4 regions of the Rothia uropygioeca genome follow, and region 1 is predicted to be linked to each of the others. Evidence: riboswitches for the same ligand, from Rfam matches in the RefSeq annotation. Region 1 holds a riboswitch; each other region holds the start of a gene.

Region 1 (3,283 bases):
CTTCTTCGGCGAATAATCGTGTTGCCTCGCTCGGATTCTTCAGTGCCCACTCTCTGGCGTACGCATAAACGTCGACGACGAGCTGGGCACCCTCCGGATTCTGTTGCAGGAACTCTTCCCGGGCGTTGAGGAAGCCCCACGTGTTGAACTCCAGGTTCCGGTAGAACAAGACGTCACCGCCTTCGTCTTCTGCGGTCGCCATGATCGGGTCGAGCCCTGACCACGCATCGACTTGATGGGTATCGAGCGCGGCCCGACCGTCGGCATGCTGCAAGTTCACGATCGTGACGTCATCCGTGCTCATGCCGGCAGCTTTGAGGGCCTGAACCAACAGAAAATAGGGGTCCGTCCCCAGCGTCGCCGCGACGGACCGGCCTGCCAGATCCTCAACCCGTCGAATCGGCGATTCCGGCGTGCGCACGAGCGCCGACCATTCCGGTTGTGAGAAGAGATCAATGGTTTTGAGCGGAGCCCCGTTCGCTCGCGCCAGAAGAGCGGCCGATCCCGCCGTCGACCCCACGTCTATAGCTGCACCGATGAGGTTCTGATTGGCTTTGTTCGAACCTGCCGACTTGAGCCACGTGACCGATTGCCCCAGATTGGCCGCGGCTTTCTCGAGCCATTCCTTCCTGCGAATAATCAGGGACAACGGGTTGTACGTCGCGTAATCGAGGGTAATGCTGCTGGTCGCGTCCGCGTTGATGACGCCGCGTCCGGCGCCTTCGCCGGACATGCACCCCGTCAGGGCGAATGCCACGACTCCGAGGCCGGTGGCCCGCACCGCGTCTCGGCGGGAAAAGTTGATCATGAGGTTGGGGTCCTTGCGAGGAAGTCGAGGAGGGGATGAACGAGGAAACCATGGGCGCGGGCCTCGTTGGCGCAGCGGGTCACACTTCCCGAAACGCCTCATGCGCGGTGGTGTCCACGCCCAGCAGACCCAAGAGGTGGCCGCGCATTCGGACTAGTTGCGCGTCCTCCCGGGAACGAGGGCGCGGCAAACCGACCTCAACGCTTTCGACAATCCCCGCCGGTACTCCCGGTGCCGTGCGGCCGAGTACGACGACGCGGTCGGATAGGTACAGGGCCTCGTCCACATCGTGGGTTATGAGGAGAACCGTTGTGGGGTCCTGACCATGAACATCCAGCAACAGATCCTGCATTTTCAGGCGAGTCAAGGCATCCAGGGCCCCGAAGGGCTCATCGAGGAGGAGAACTCTGGGGTTGCGTGCCAGTGCCCTGGCCAAGGACGCGCGTTGCGCCATGCCCCCGGAGACTTCCCCGGGGCGATGGCTCGCGTGCTCTCCCAGACCCACAAGGTCGATCAGCTCGGCGACTCGTCTGCGTCCGCCGTTCTTGCTCGCATTCTTCGGCAATCCGAGAGCAACGTTGTCCGTGATGGAACGCCACGGTAGCAGCCGTGGTTCCTGGAATCCCACGGCGCACCGGGAATCGATGTTGCGCACTGGCGTTCCGTCAATCGTGACGGATCCTGCGCTCGCGGCGTCGAGTCCGGCCGCTGCACGCAGAAGAGTCGACTTCCCACAGCCCGAAGGGCCGACGACCGCGACGATTTCCCCCGGTTCCGCGGTGAAGTTCACGTCACGGAGAACTTCGGACCCGGCAGCGCCGCGCCTGGATCCCGGGAATGACTTTCCGACGCCGTGGAACCGAACCGAAGCCGCTTTCGTCCCGGCTTCCTGCGCGCGTTCCGTCGAGTGCGCCGAGGTCACAATCAATCACTCCATCGAATCCTGGCGTTAGCACCGTGCTCGTCCGCGGAGGATCTCTCCGCCTGCGGGCAGAGCGAAAGATCACCGTGGAGATGGGTTGCTGCGACGTCATCGAGCCAGGTCTCTCAGTCGCTCTGGATGGTTTTCCCCTCCAGTTAATCCCGTGTGCTGCAAGGGCTCCAACTCGCGAGGGACTATTGCGGGAGATGAACTGCGGACCGTCAAAGTCCGTAACCCTGGCGCACGATGCGAATGGAGTGGAATTGACGCATGTCACACCGGATGCGATATTAGTGAACGAATGGTCAGTAATTCTAAGTCTGTCCCACCAGGAGTTCTTATGCCCGAAATGCCCGCAGCCTTCCTCGTCGGTGGAGCCCGCACTCCGGTGGGTCGATACGGCGGTTCCCTCTCCTCGGTTCGCCCGGACGATCTCGCGGCACTGTGCATCAGCACCGTCGTCGAGGAAGCGGGAATCGACCCGGCCGACGTCGATGAAGTCATCCTGGGCAACGCCAACGGGGCGGGTGAGGAGAACCGGAATGTGGCCCGTTTGGCCTGGTTGCTGGCCGGTTACCCGGACTCGGTGCCGGGGATGACGGTGAATCGGCTATGCGCCTCGGGGATGTCCGCGATCACGATCGCCTCCCAAATGATCAAGGCTGGTGCCGCGGAGATCGTGGTCGCCGGCGGCGTTGAATCGATGTCTCGCGCGCCCTGGGTCATGGAAAAGCCGACCAAACCTTTCTCCAAGCCCGGTGAGGTCTTCGATACTTCAATCGGCTGGCGGTTCGTGAATTCGAAATTTGTGGACGGTCCTTTGTCCCGCAACGGCAAGGCAACGTATTCGATGCCGGAGACCGCCGAGGAGGTTGCTCGCGTGGACGGAATCACGCGCGAGGAAGCAGACGAATTCGCGGCGCGCTCCCAGGAGAAGTCCAACGCGGCGATCCGGGCGGGCAGGTTCGCGGACGAAATCGTGCCCGTCAAAGTTACCGGTCGTAAGGGCGAGGTGAGTCTGGTCGAGACCGACGAGGGCCCGCGCCCGGGTACCACTACCGAGGTTCTGGCCAAGCTGAAGCCGGTCGTCAAAGGCGGATCCGTGGTCACGGCCGGTAACTCCTCGGCCCTCAACGACGGTGCCTCGGCGATTATCGTCGCTAGCGAGAAAGCCGTGAAAAAATACGGGTTGGAGGTCCGCGCCCGGATTGTGGATGGTGCGTCGGCCGGTGTACCTCCGGAAATCATGGGCATCGGGCCCGTCCCGGCGAGTCAGAAGGTCCTGGATCGTTCCGGCTGGGGCGTCGAGGACCTGGGCGCCATAGAAATCAATGAAGCCTTCGCGACTCAGTCGCTCGCCTCGATCCGTAGACTCGGCCTGGATCCGGACCTCGTGAACAGGGATGGAGGAGCGATTGCGTTGGGACACCCTCTCGGTTCTTCCGGCTCCCGAATCACCATCACGCTGTTGGGCCGAATGGAGCGCGAGGGTGCTTCCAGGGGCCTCGCGACCATGTGCATCGGCGTCGGACAGGGCGCCGCTCTCCTCCTCG
Region 2 (3,283 bases), on a different contig from region 1:
CACTGCCCATTCGATCGCCCTTGCGCCGCCCATCGACCCCCCGATGACCAACGACCACCGGTCGATGCCGAGCCCGTCCGCGAGCACGGCTTCTGCCCGGACCGAATCGCGGATGGTGATCAGCGGGAAGCGCGACCCCCACGGGTTCCGTTCCGGATCGATCGATGTCGGTGCGGGCGACGACGGCCCGGTCGAACCGTAACAGCCGCCGATGATATTGGGACAGACCACAAAGAATTGGTCCGTGTCAATCGCAGCACCAGGGCCTATGAGCCCTTCCCACCAGCCTTCTTCTTCGGCGGCACGACGTTCGAGGTCGCTGGCGTCGTCCTCCGCGTACCCGTGGGCCGCGTGCGTGTCCCCGGTGAGGGCATGCAACACCAGAACCGCATTCGAGGCGTCCTCGTTGAGGGTCCCCCACGTTTCGTATGCGAGAGTCGCATCAGGGATTACGGACCCCGAATCGACCAGGAGGTCTCCGACGTCGTAGTAATTGACTACTCCGTCTCCCCTGGTCTGAGCCTTCCGAGCCCCGGTGCCAACGATCGTCACATTTTCTCCTTGTCCAGTTTCCTCAGTACTTAGCCGACACCGTCTCGGTCGAGGACTGCGGGCTCTCCGCGGCTGCCAGCGAGTCGAAGCCGTGTTCGAGATCGGCCACAATGTCGTCGATGTGCTCGAGTCCCACGGACAGACGCACGAATCCCGGCGCGACCCCTGCTGCACGCAGCTCGTCCTCGGAGAGCTGGGAGTGCGTGGTCGAGGCCGGGTGAATGACCAACGAGTGCACGTCTCCGATGTTCGCGACGTTCGAGTGGAGCACGAGGGAGTCCACAAAGGCCTGTGCCGGTTCGGAGCCGCCTTCGAGTTCGAATCCGACGATCGCGCCCACCCCGTTCGGAGCGTATTTCTTCCCTCGCTCGTACCATTGCGACGATTCGAGCCCCGCATAGTGCACTCGGGTGACTTCGGGACGCGCTTCGAGCCACCGAGAGACCTTTAGCGCGTTGTCGACATGGCGTTCCACGCGGAGGGACAGGGTCTCCAGGCCGACGGAAATATTGAAGGCGTTGGTCGGTGAGATCGACGAACCGAGGTCGCGCAGAAGCGTGACACGAGCACGCAGGATGTAGGAGAGATTGACTCCGAAGACCCCGTTTGGCCCCAAGTCCTCGGCGAACACCAAGCCGTGATAGCTCGGATCCGGCGTATTGAATTGCGGGTATCGCTCCGGGTACTTCGAGTAGTCGAATCGACCGGAGTCCACGATCACTCCGCCCATGCTGTTGCCGTGGCCGCCGAGGTACTTGGTTGCGGAGTGCACGACGACGTCGGCACCCCACTCGAAGGGGCGCACCAGGTATGGGGTGGGAACCGTGTTGTCCACGATCAGCGGTACCCCGACCTCGTGGGCAAGGTTCGCGAGAGTTTCGATGTCGAAGACGTCACTGCGAGGATTCGGAACGGTTTCCCCGTAGAAGGCTTTGGTATTCGGTTTGACCGCCGCGCGCCAGGCCTCGGGATCGTCGAAATCTTCCACGAAGGTCGTTTCGATACCGTATGCACCCAAGGTGTGCTTGAGGAGATTGTACGTGCCGCCATAGAGGCTCGGGCTGGCGACGATGTGGTCACCGGCCTGCGCCGTATTGAGGATCGCGATCGTGATGGCCGCTTGCCCTGAAGCCACGAGGAGCGCTCCGACGCCTCCTTCGAGGGCAGCAATGCGATTCTCGACGACCTCCTGGGTCGGATTCGTCAGGCGTGAATAGATGGGACCGAGTTCTTTGAGCCCGAAGCGGTTTGCGGCCTGTTCGGCGTTGTCGAACACAAACGATGTGGTCTGATAGATCGGAAGAGCCCGTGCACCGGTTGCAGAATCGGGCTCTTGGCCCGCGTGAATCTGTTGTGTCTCGAACTTCCATCCCTGCGGGCTGGAAGGAGTCGGAAGGCTGTGAGAGGCCGTGGTCATATTCTGCTCCTGTTGAATCAAGGGCATGGAGCGACCGATCGTCTCGCAAAAGCGAGCACCCGGGTCGACCCGGAACCCTCTGGTTCACCGGGGAATACGAGTCTCACTCTTCGTGACGACCGGGCACACCGCGCCCGCGCTTGTGATCGCGTTGTTCGCGATCACCAGGTCCTCACCCAGGGCACCCCACCGCGGTTGGAGGGTTGCCGGCCAGCAAGCTGGGGCTTGTCACTGGCTCTCTTGACCCATATCCAGGTTTTCCTACGGCCGACCGACACGTCAAGTAGGAGACGGAAACTACGCTTACATGAAACGCCGTGACATTTATGACGCGGAGTGGGCCATTGCGTAATCTGGCTCATGGCCCGCTCCGCCAGGACGGGGCGCATGCATCGTCGAGCTCTCGAAGGACTGCCTTGAATCAGGAACAGGACCCCTCAGATCAAGTTACCGAAACTTCGCGCGCGGACGACGTCGTGCTCGGCGGGGAATCTGCGCTCAAACGCGGGCTGACTCTGCGACATATCCGGTTCATTGCGTTGGGTTCGGCTATAGGAACCGGGCTGTTTCTCGGCTCCGCGGACGCGATACAGTTCGCGGGCCCGTCGGTCCTGTTGGCTTACATCGTCGGTGGCGCCGCGGTATTTATGGTCATGCGTGCCATGGGAGAGATGGCCATGGTCCACCCCGTTCCGGGTTCCTTTTCGGAATACGCGACTGAATACCTTGGCCGGTGGGCCGGATTCGTCACCGGGTGGAGCTTCGCATTCGAAATGGCCCTGGTTGCGGTCGCGGATGTCACGGCGTTCTCCTTGTACATGCGGTTCTGGTTCCCGGACACGCCCAGCTGGATCTGGATCGTCTCGGTCGTCGCGATCATCATGGCCATCAACCTGACCAAGGTGAAGGTTTATGGGGAAGTCGAGTTCTGGCTGACGCTGATCAAGGTGGGCGCCATCGTTGCGATGATCGTGGGTGGGCTCGCGCTGATTGTCTTCGGCATCCAGCTCCACCAGGAAGTCGAGCCGTCCGTGACCAATCTCTGGGAGCAGGGCGGGTTCTTTCCGAATGGGTTCTCCGGCTTCCTCGCGTGCTTCACCGTGGTCATGTTCGCTTTCGGAGGCGTCGAGAACATCGGAATCACCGCTGGCGAAGCCGAGGACCCCGAGAAGTCGATTCCGGGAGCCATCAACACCGTCCCCGTACGCATCCTCCTCTTCTACGTTCTGACCATGGGCGTCATTATGTCCTTGTATCCGTGGGGGAACATCGGCAATGAAGGCTCACCCTTCGTTCAGATATTTTCCGGCCTGG
Region 3 (3,283 bases), 310 kb from region 1:
CGACGAGCCGACCTCCGCCCTCGACGTGTCCGCGCAGAAGAACGTCCTGGACTTGCTGGAGGCGCGAGTTTCCGACGCCGGAGCAGGCCTCCTTCTCATCACCCACGATCTCGGAATCGCTCGGGACCGGGCCGATCGAATCCTGGTGATGGAAAAGGGCCGTGTTGTCGAGGAAGGCTCGGCAGCCAGCGTTTTCGCCGAACCTCAGCATGATTACACCCGGCGCCTGCTCAAGGCATCGCCGGCATTGCACGATGTGCCGCGGAAGCGTACTGGGCCTGCCCCGCGCGGCGAGAGCTCGAGCGTGGTACGAGCTCAGGGGCTGAGCAAGACCTTCGGTTCCGGAGCGAGGAAGGTCCAGGCTGTGGCCGATCTCGACCTGGAGCTCGAACCGGGGCGAACACTCGGGATCGTCGGGGAATCGGGATCCGGAAAATCGACGACGGCCCGGATCCTGCTCGGTCTGGAATCGTATGACGCCGGCCGGTTGGAGATATTCGGTCGGCCGTTCGATGGCACGAAGCGCAACATCCGAGAGCTCTCGACGCGCGCCCGGTTCGTTCACCAGGACCCCAGCGCATCGCTCGACCCCCGGTATTCCGTGGCCGCGTCGATCGGGGAGCCCCTGCGGGGATTCCGTATCGGCACACGTGCACAGCGCGAACGACGAATCAACGAGCTCCTCGATCTCGTGGCCCTGCCTCGGGAATTGGCCAGTCGTCGGCCGGTAGAACTGTCCGGAGGGCAACGCCAACGTGTTTCCATAGCTCGGGCACTCGCTGTTGACCCCGAACTGGTGATTCTGGACGAACCGGTCTCGGCACTGGACGTTTCGGTTCAAGCCCAGATTCTTGACCTACTTGCCGATCTCCAGGATCGTCTGGGGCTCTCCTACGTGTTCATCAGTCACGATCTGGCGGTGATCCGACAGATCTCCGACGACGTGCTGGTTATGGCTCATGGCCGGGTGATCGAGTCGGGCCCCGCGGCGCAGGTCTTCGAGAATCCGCGCGAGGAGGCGACGCGGACCCTGATCAAGGCCGTTCCGGGATCTCGTTACGCTACCGATGTGTTCGGCCCCGCGCTGAGCGCCTAGACCTGAACTCGGTCCGCACGCGAACGGATTCCACGGAGTCCGCACTGATCATACGGGAGTCTCGCCAGGTCATATGACGTTTCCCGGCAGGTGGATTACCTTCATATGACGATCTGTCTGAACCGTGCGTCATGTCCTTTCGAGGTTGGTGGGAAGGCTGTAGGTTTCTGAATCAGGATCACGAGTACCGGTTGTGAAGCTCTGGCTGGCCGGTCGGCAACCCTTTCCGCTGTGATGGGGTGCCCCAGATGAAGATCCGGTCGGGAGCATACCGCTCCCCGGCAAGCACGGCGTTACGAGGCGAACTCGGCGCCCCGCCTTCGAGGGGATCACGATGTCAGCTGATAACAACCCGGCACCCGGAATCGGTACGGTGCAAGTGCACGGGGGTACGGCCAATCCGCCGGCTGCCCGACCTGTGCATCCGCCTTTGTACCTGACGGCCTCTTACGAATTCGAGACGTTGCGCGACGCACGTGAATGCTTCGGCCAGAGAGAACCCGGATTCACGTACTCACGCACCGGCAGTCCTACGGTGGGTTTGCTCGAGCGTCGGCTCGCGGAACTCGAAGGGGGCGTCGGTGCCGTCGCCACCGCTTCCGGCCAAGCGGCAACAACGCTCACCCTTCTTGCCCTGGCCGGTCGATCAGGTCAGAGCGAGGACGGCGAGCCCCACCCGGAGATCCCCGCCGGCCATGTGGTGGCATCCAACCGAATTTACGGTGGCACTGCCGATTTGCTCAACGACACTCTCGCCGAGGCGGGCATCGAGGTCACGTGGGTCAACCCGCATCGACCCGAGGAATGGGAAAATGCCGTCACGGCGCGCACTCGCGCGTTCGTCGTGGAGTCCATCGGAAACCCGCATGCTGACCTTCCCGATATCCCCGCGCTCGCGGACATTGCGCATACCGCGGGCGCCGCCCTGATCGTCGACAACACTCTCGCGACGCCATATCTCCTGCAGCCCGGGAAATTGGGTGCCGACGTCGTAGTCCATTCCGTCACGAAATACCTGACCGGAAATGGAACGGCGCTTGCGGGAATCATCGTCGACACCGGCCGGCTGACCCCGAGCGAGGACGCCATCCGATGGCCGCAGCTTACGGCTCCGCGGAGGAGATTCGGGAACAGATCCCTGGTCGAGGGGCACGGCGATCACGGAGCGTTCCTCCACCTCGTTCGCGCACAATTGCTCAACGACTTGGGCCCGAGCCTGGCTCCGTGGAATGCGCAACAAGCCCTTGAAGGCATCGAGACCCTCGACATCCGGGTTGAGCGCCATTGCCGTGTGGCCGAGGAGATCGCGCGTCGACTGGCGACTCATCCTCGCGTGTGCCGTGTCCGGCATCCGAGCCTTCCTGGGTCGCCGGATGCGGCCATCGCCGAACGAGACTTTCCGCGCGGCACCGGAGCGGTCTTGTCCTTCGACATCGCGGGCAACACATCGCAGGTGGAGGAATTCTTCGACAATTTGAAGCTGTTCAAGCTCGCTGCCAACCTGGGCGACGCTCGATCCATGGCAACGCATCCCGCGTGGACCACCCATTGTCGTCTTACCCCCGAGCTCAGAGAGGCCGGGGACATCACCGAACAGACCGTTCGGCTGGCGCTGGGTCGTGAAGAGGTCGACGATCTCTGGGATGATCTCTCCGCAGCGCTCGGTTCCTTGTCCACATCCAGCCAGACCCTGAGCCGGGCGACGGCTCTCACGCGAGAGAAGGAGGCTGCTCAGGTATGACTGCAGTCGAAGAATCCACCGAGTTCAAGCCGGGACCCGCAACCGATCGAGTGAATTCGACCCGTCCGGGGTTCAGAACGGCAGCCGTTCACGCGGGCCAGGAACCGGACCCTCACACCGGCGCCGTGATTCCTCCCATTTACCAGACGTCGACCTTCACCCAAGACGGAGTGGAGACGCTCAAGAGCGGATATGAGTACTCGCGAGGGGGAAACCCCACTCGGAGTGCTTTGGAGGTCCAGCTCGCGGCCGTCGAAAACGGTACACACGCCTTCGCTTTCGCTTCAGGGATTGCTGCCGAGGACGCCCTGTTGCGTGCGACCTTGCGACCGGGGAACAAAGTTGTGGCCGGGGCGGAGACCTACGGAGGAACGCACCGACTCCTCAGCCAGTTGTATGCCCGATGGGGAGTCGAAACGACCTTCGTGTCGCCTCAACAGACCGAT
Region 4 (3,283 bases), on a different contig from region 1:
CCAGGACGAAGGAGGCGTCCCGGTTCAGGTGATGGTCACGGTTCGCAAGATCCGCAAACCGAGTAGGCACGGCCCCTGTCGCCAGAATCGCGTCCAGCACCTGGTCATAGAGGGCGAACGAAGCCGGGATCGAGGAGGAAGCCTTCAAGCCCAGTTCCCGCAGGCGGCCTACGGTTAGGTGTCGAATTCCGGTCACGGACGACGACAGGTCCTCGATATCGCCTTGCCCGCTCCAGTACGCTTCCAGGGCGCGCTTGACCTCGCGATTCGGTCCGATGCGCGGATAGCCGAGGATGGTTGCCGGGGGAAAAGCCCTGTCCTTGGGTGAGGTGCTGTGGAGGACGTTGTTAGGGTTCGTCACGATGATCTCCTGATCGTTGAGAGGCGAGATGGGTTGATTCGAAGGGGCAGTATTGCCGCGCAGACCGAGTCGATCCACGAGTTCGAGCGCCGCCTGGTGTTCGTTGAAGGTATAGATGTGCAGTCCTGGGGCCCCTGCGGCAAGGGCCTGGCGAGCGAAGTCCTCCGCCGAGTCCACTCCGACGGCCAGGCGTTCTGCGAACGTCTCGGCGGTTTCGAGCCTGTGTGCGAGACCTGCATTCGGCTCGATCCCTGCGAGTCCGCACACCCGCAGATACCTCCGCAGGCTTGTCACGGGCAGAATTCCGGGGATCAGAGGCAATTCGACGGCATTGGCGCGGGCCCGCTCGGCGAGACGAGCGTAATCGGAAGGGTCCGGATAGACCTGAGTGATGGCGAAATCCGCTCCCGCCCGTTGCTTGGCCAGCAGGACCTCGGTGTCGTGGTGGATGCTCGAGGATTCTGGGTGACGGACCGGATAGGCCGCCACGCCCACGGCCAGACGTCCGGCACACAATTTGGCCGATCCCCTCGACTCGACGCCACGGATCAGTTCCACCAGGTGTCGAGCGAAGGGAAGTTCGCCCTGCTTGAGGGCGTAGTTCTCAGGTCGATCGCCCCTCAGAGCCAGGAGGCCGCGCACGCCAAGCCGGATGATCTCATCGACCAGTTCTTCGAGCTCGGAAGCTATCTGTCCGGTCGAGACGATGTGGGCCAATGGTTTCAGCTCCGTTTCCTCGACGAGGTGTCGTAGCAAGTCCAGGCTTTGGCGCCTCCTCTCGCCATCCACGGCGGCGGTCACGGAAACGTAATCAGGGCGAGTGGGTTCGATCTCGGCGATAGTGGTTTCCAATGCCTGTCGGCTCATCCTGCTGCGAGGCGGATAGAGCTCGAAGGACAACGCTGGCCTGTCATCAGGGTTCACGCCGGGTCTCCTTTCGGTACACCCGACGGAGAGCGGAGCCTCCTCGTCCGCCGACGCAACCGACCCGGTCCAGTGGGACCGTGCCGGAGTTGCGCCGACGACGTCCGGAGACGGCCGATACACTCCATCGGTCCTGGCGGGAGCACCTTTCCTCGGGACCGAGATGTTCGGGTTTCCGTGAGGAGGTTGCTGCGGCGTCGACGAGCCAGGTCTCTCGGCCGCTCTGGATAGATACGCAAGTATTCAATCCGCCTCAGCGCAGGCCCGCAAGAGATGAGAGAGTTTGACGCCGCATTTCGCGCATTGAGCGCACCCACACGCTTGACGCAACGTCGACGTCATATGACGTGGCCGCAATGAATCGTGACATCGAAGTTCATGAAAGCGGCCGACCCCGCCATCCGGTATGGGCGGGAGAAGCCGGAGTCGGAACGTTGTCAGACGGAACGAGCGTTCACGAATGACTGTTCCCGGCCGTGAAACTTTGATCGTTCACGGTCTTGTCGACAGTTCGTATCGCTTGTGTTCTTTTCGATTTCCCCTGCCGGACCGGATACTTCTCCAGGTATTCGAGAACGGTCGTTCGCGACAACAAGCTATTGCACAATATTTGATACAAGGATTCACTATTGCGCCAAGACCATTGGTGTCCTGTTCCAAGAAGCGGACCGATGTGGCCGGGGTAGAGGTCGCACATAGCGCGGAAGCCCCCTCCCGTCGGGGCGTCATCAGGACGACGTGGCCCGATATACCGAGTGGGATTTTCTCCGCGGTTGGAGCATGCAAGATACCTAGAAGAAAAATGCAGTAATCTCTCGACCGTTTTTGGTTTTGTCGGATACGAATTGTTAAAGCCCAATGCCTTCGGTATTATCCCGAACTTGAGTCACCCTATTGTGGTGAACGACAAATTCATGTTTGGATAGTGACGTCAGATCAAACACCCGCGAGAGGAAATAATGACCGAGAACCACGACTCCCCGGCAGGCAACCAGCCTCCTCAGTACGGCGGCTCCCCCGAGGGCGGCCAGCCGCGGTACCAGGGTGGAGACACGGGTTACGGACAGGGAAACGGACCCGTTCAAAACCAGAGCGGGGCACTTGTCGCCCCCAAGCCCGTCAAGACGGGGGCGCTCTTGGTGTACATCTCTGCTGCCATAACCATCATCGGTTTGATCATTTCCCCATTCGTTCTCATGGGCAGCGCCGAATACAAGCAGCTTCAGGACCAAGGCCAGTCCGGTCTCGTCTGGGGCGGCTTGATTTTCGGCGCCGTCATCTCTGTGGCCATCGTGGTGCTTCAGGTTCTCGCCGCACGAGCCGCGACCAAGGGCAAGAACTGGGGACGAATCACCCTGTTGGTCCTCGCCATTCTGAGCCTTCTCTCGCTCTTGGTCTCCCTCGGTAGCGGCTCCGGAATCACCGGTTCAGTCGGAACCATCTTGTTGATCATCGGCACCATCATGATGTGGGCAGGACAAGGCGGACGTTGGTTCAAAGACATCAAACAGAACCGCAATGAGATGATGCGCTAGCCTCATCGCCTGAACACCGTGGCATCCCCCGGTTTTTTGGGGTGCTGGGTCGGATTCACCATGAGTCCGGCCCAGCCTTCTTCAGAGGTACCTCTTTGACAGGTTCTCGGGAAAAGGACCACACTGGATACAAGGCACTGGGCCGCAGGTTGCCCCGGGCTCCATTATTTAGCCGCTTCGAGCGGCCTTCCGCCGAGAGGCGCACCCGGTCCAGTGCCCCTAATCTTCACCTGCGTGCCCCCGCTCCAGCGGGGGCTTTTGCGTTCGCGAGACTGGCCCCTCGACGAATCGCCCAAAACGCGCCGGTTGCTTCCCCGACCCGGTGCCACAATGACGGATCGGATCCGGGCGAGAGCAGTATCACGGCACCGACCGGGGCCCACTGCATCATGGCCTTGTGAACCTTCCATGACAGTCCTGTTAACCAAGGACGGTTATCTTAGGAACGATCACCACCACCACC

Evidence for each region. Region 1 has a riboswitch for S-adenosylmethionine ahead of EWR20_RS02230 (ABC transporter ATP-binding protein). Riboswitches for the same ligand answer to the same signal wherever they lie in the genome.
Region 2: another riboswitch for S-adenosylmethionine. It lies ahead of EWR20_RS10660 (bifunctional o-acetylhomoserine/o-acetylserine sulfhydrylase); the one in region 1 lies ahead of EWR20_RS02230 (ABC transporter ATP-binding protein).
Region 3: another riboswitch for S-adenosylmethionine. It lies ahead of EWR20_RS00900 (O-acetylhomoserine aminocarboxypropyltransferase/cysteine synthase family protein); the one in region 1 lies ahead of EWR20_RS02230 (ABC transporter ATP-binding protein).
Region 4: another riboswitch for S-adenosylmethionine. It lies ahead of metE (5-methyltetrahydropteroyltriglutamate--homocysteine S-methyltransferase); the one in region 1 lies ahead of EWR20_RS02230 (ABC transporter ATP-binding protein).

What each region holds. Positions count from the first base shown of each region.
Region 1 is NZ_NOIR01000001.1:510,966-514,248, forward strand. It holds gene EWR20_RS02225 (aliphatic sulfonate ABC transporter substrate-binding protein) at 1-808, opposite strand, end outside; gene EWR20_RS02230 (ABC transporter ATP-binding protein) at 888-1,730, opposite strand; SAM riboswitch class I at 1,739-1,875, opposite strand; gene EWR20_RS02235 (thiolase family protein) at 2,080-3,283, shown strand, end outside.
Region 2 is NZ_NOIR01000004.1:131,675-134,957, forward strand. It holds gene metX (homoserine O-acetyltransferase MetX) at 1-552, opposite strand, end outside; gene EWR20_RS10660 (bifunctional o-acetylhomoserine/o-acetylserine sulfhydrylase) at 575-1,969, opposite strand; SAM riboswitch class IV at 2,101-2,215, opposite strand; gene EWR20_RS10665 (amino acid permease) at 2,446-3,283, shown strand, end outside.
Region 3 is NZ_NOIR01000001.1:201,675-204,957, forward strand. It holds gene EWR20_RS00895 (dipeptide ABC transporter ATP-binding protein) at 1-1,096, shown strand, start outside; SAM riboswitch class IV at 1,273-1,390, shown strand; gene EWR20_RS00900 (O-acetylhomoserine aminocarboxypropyltransferase/cysteine synthase family protein) at 1,431-2,837, shown strand; gene EWR20_RS00905 (cystathionine gamma-synthase) at 2,834-3,283, shown strand, end outside.
Region 4 is NZ_NOIR01000003.1:355,831-359,113, reverse strand. It holds gene metE (5-methyltetrahydropteroyltriglutamate--homocysteine S-methyltransferase) at 1-1,285, opposite strand, end outside; SAM riboswitch class I at 1,407-1,519, opposite strand; gene EWR20_RS09685 (hypothetical protein) at 2,245-2,820, shown strand.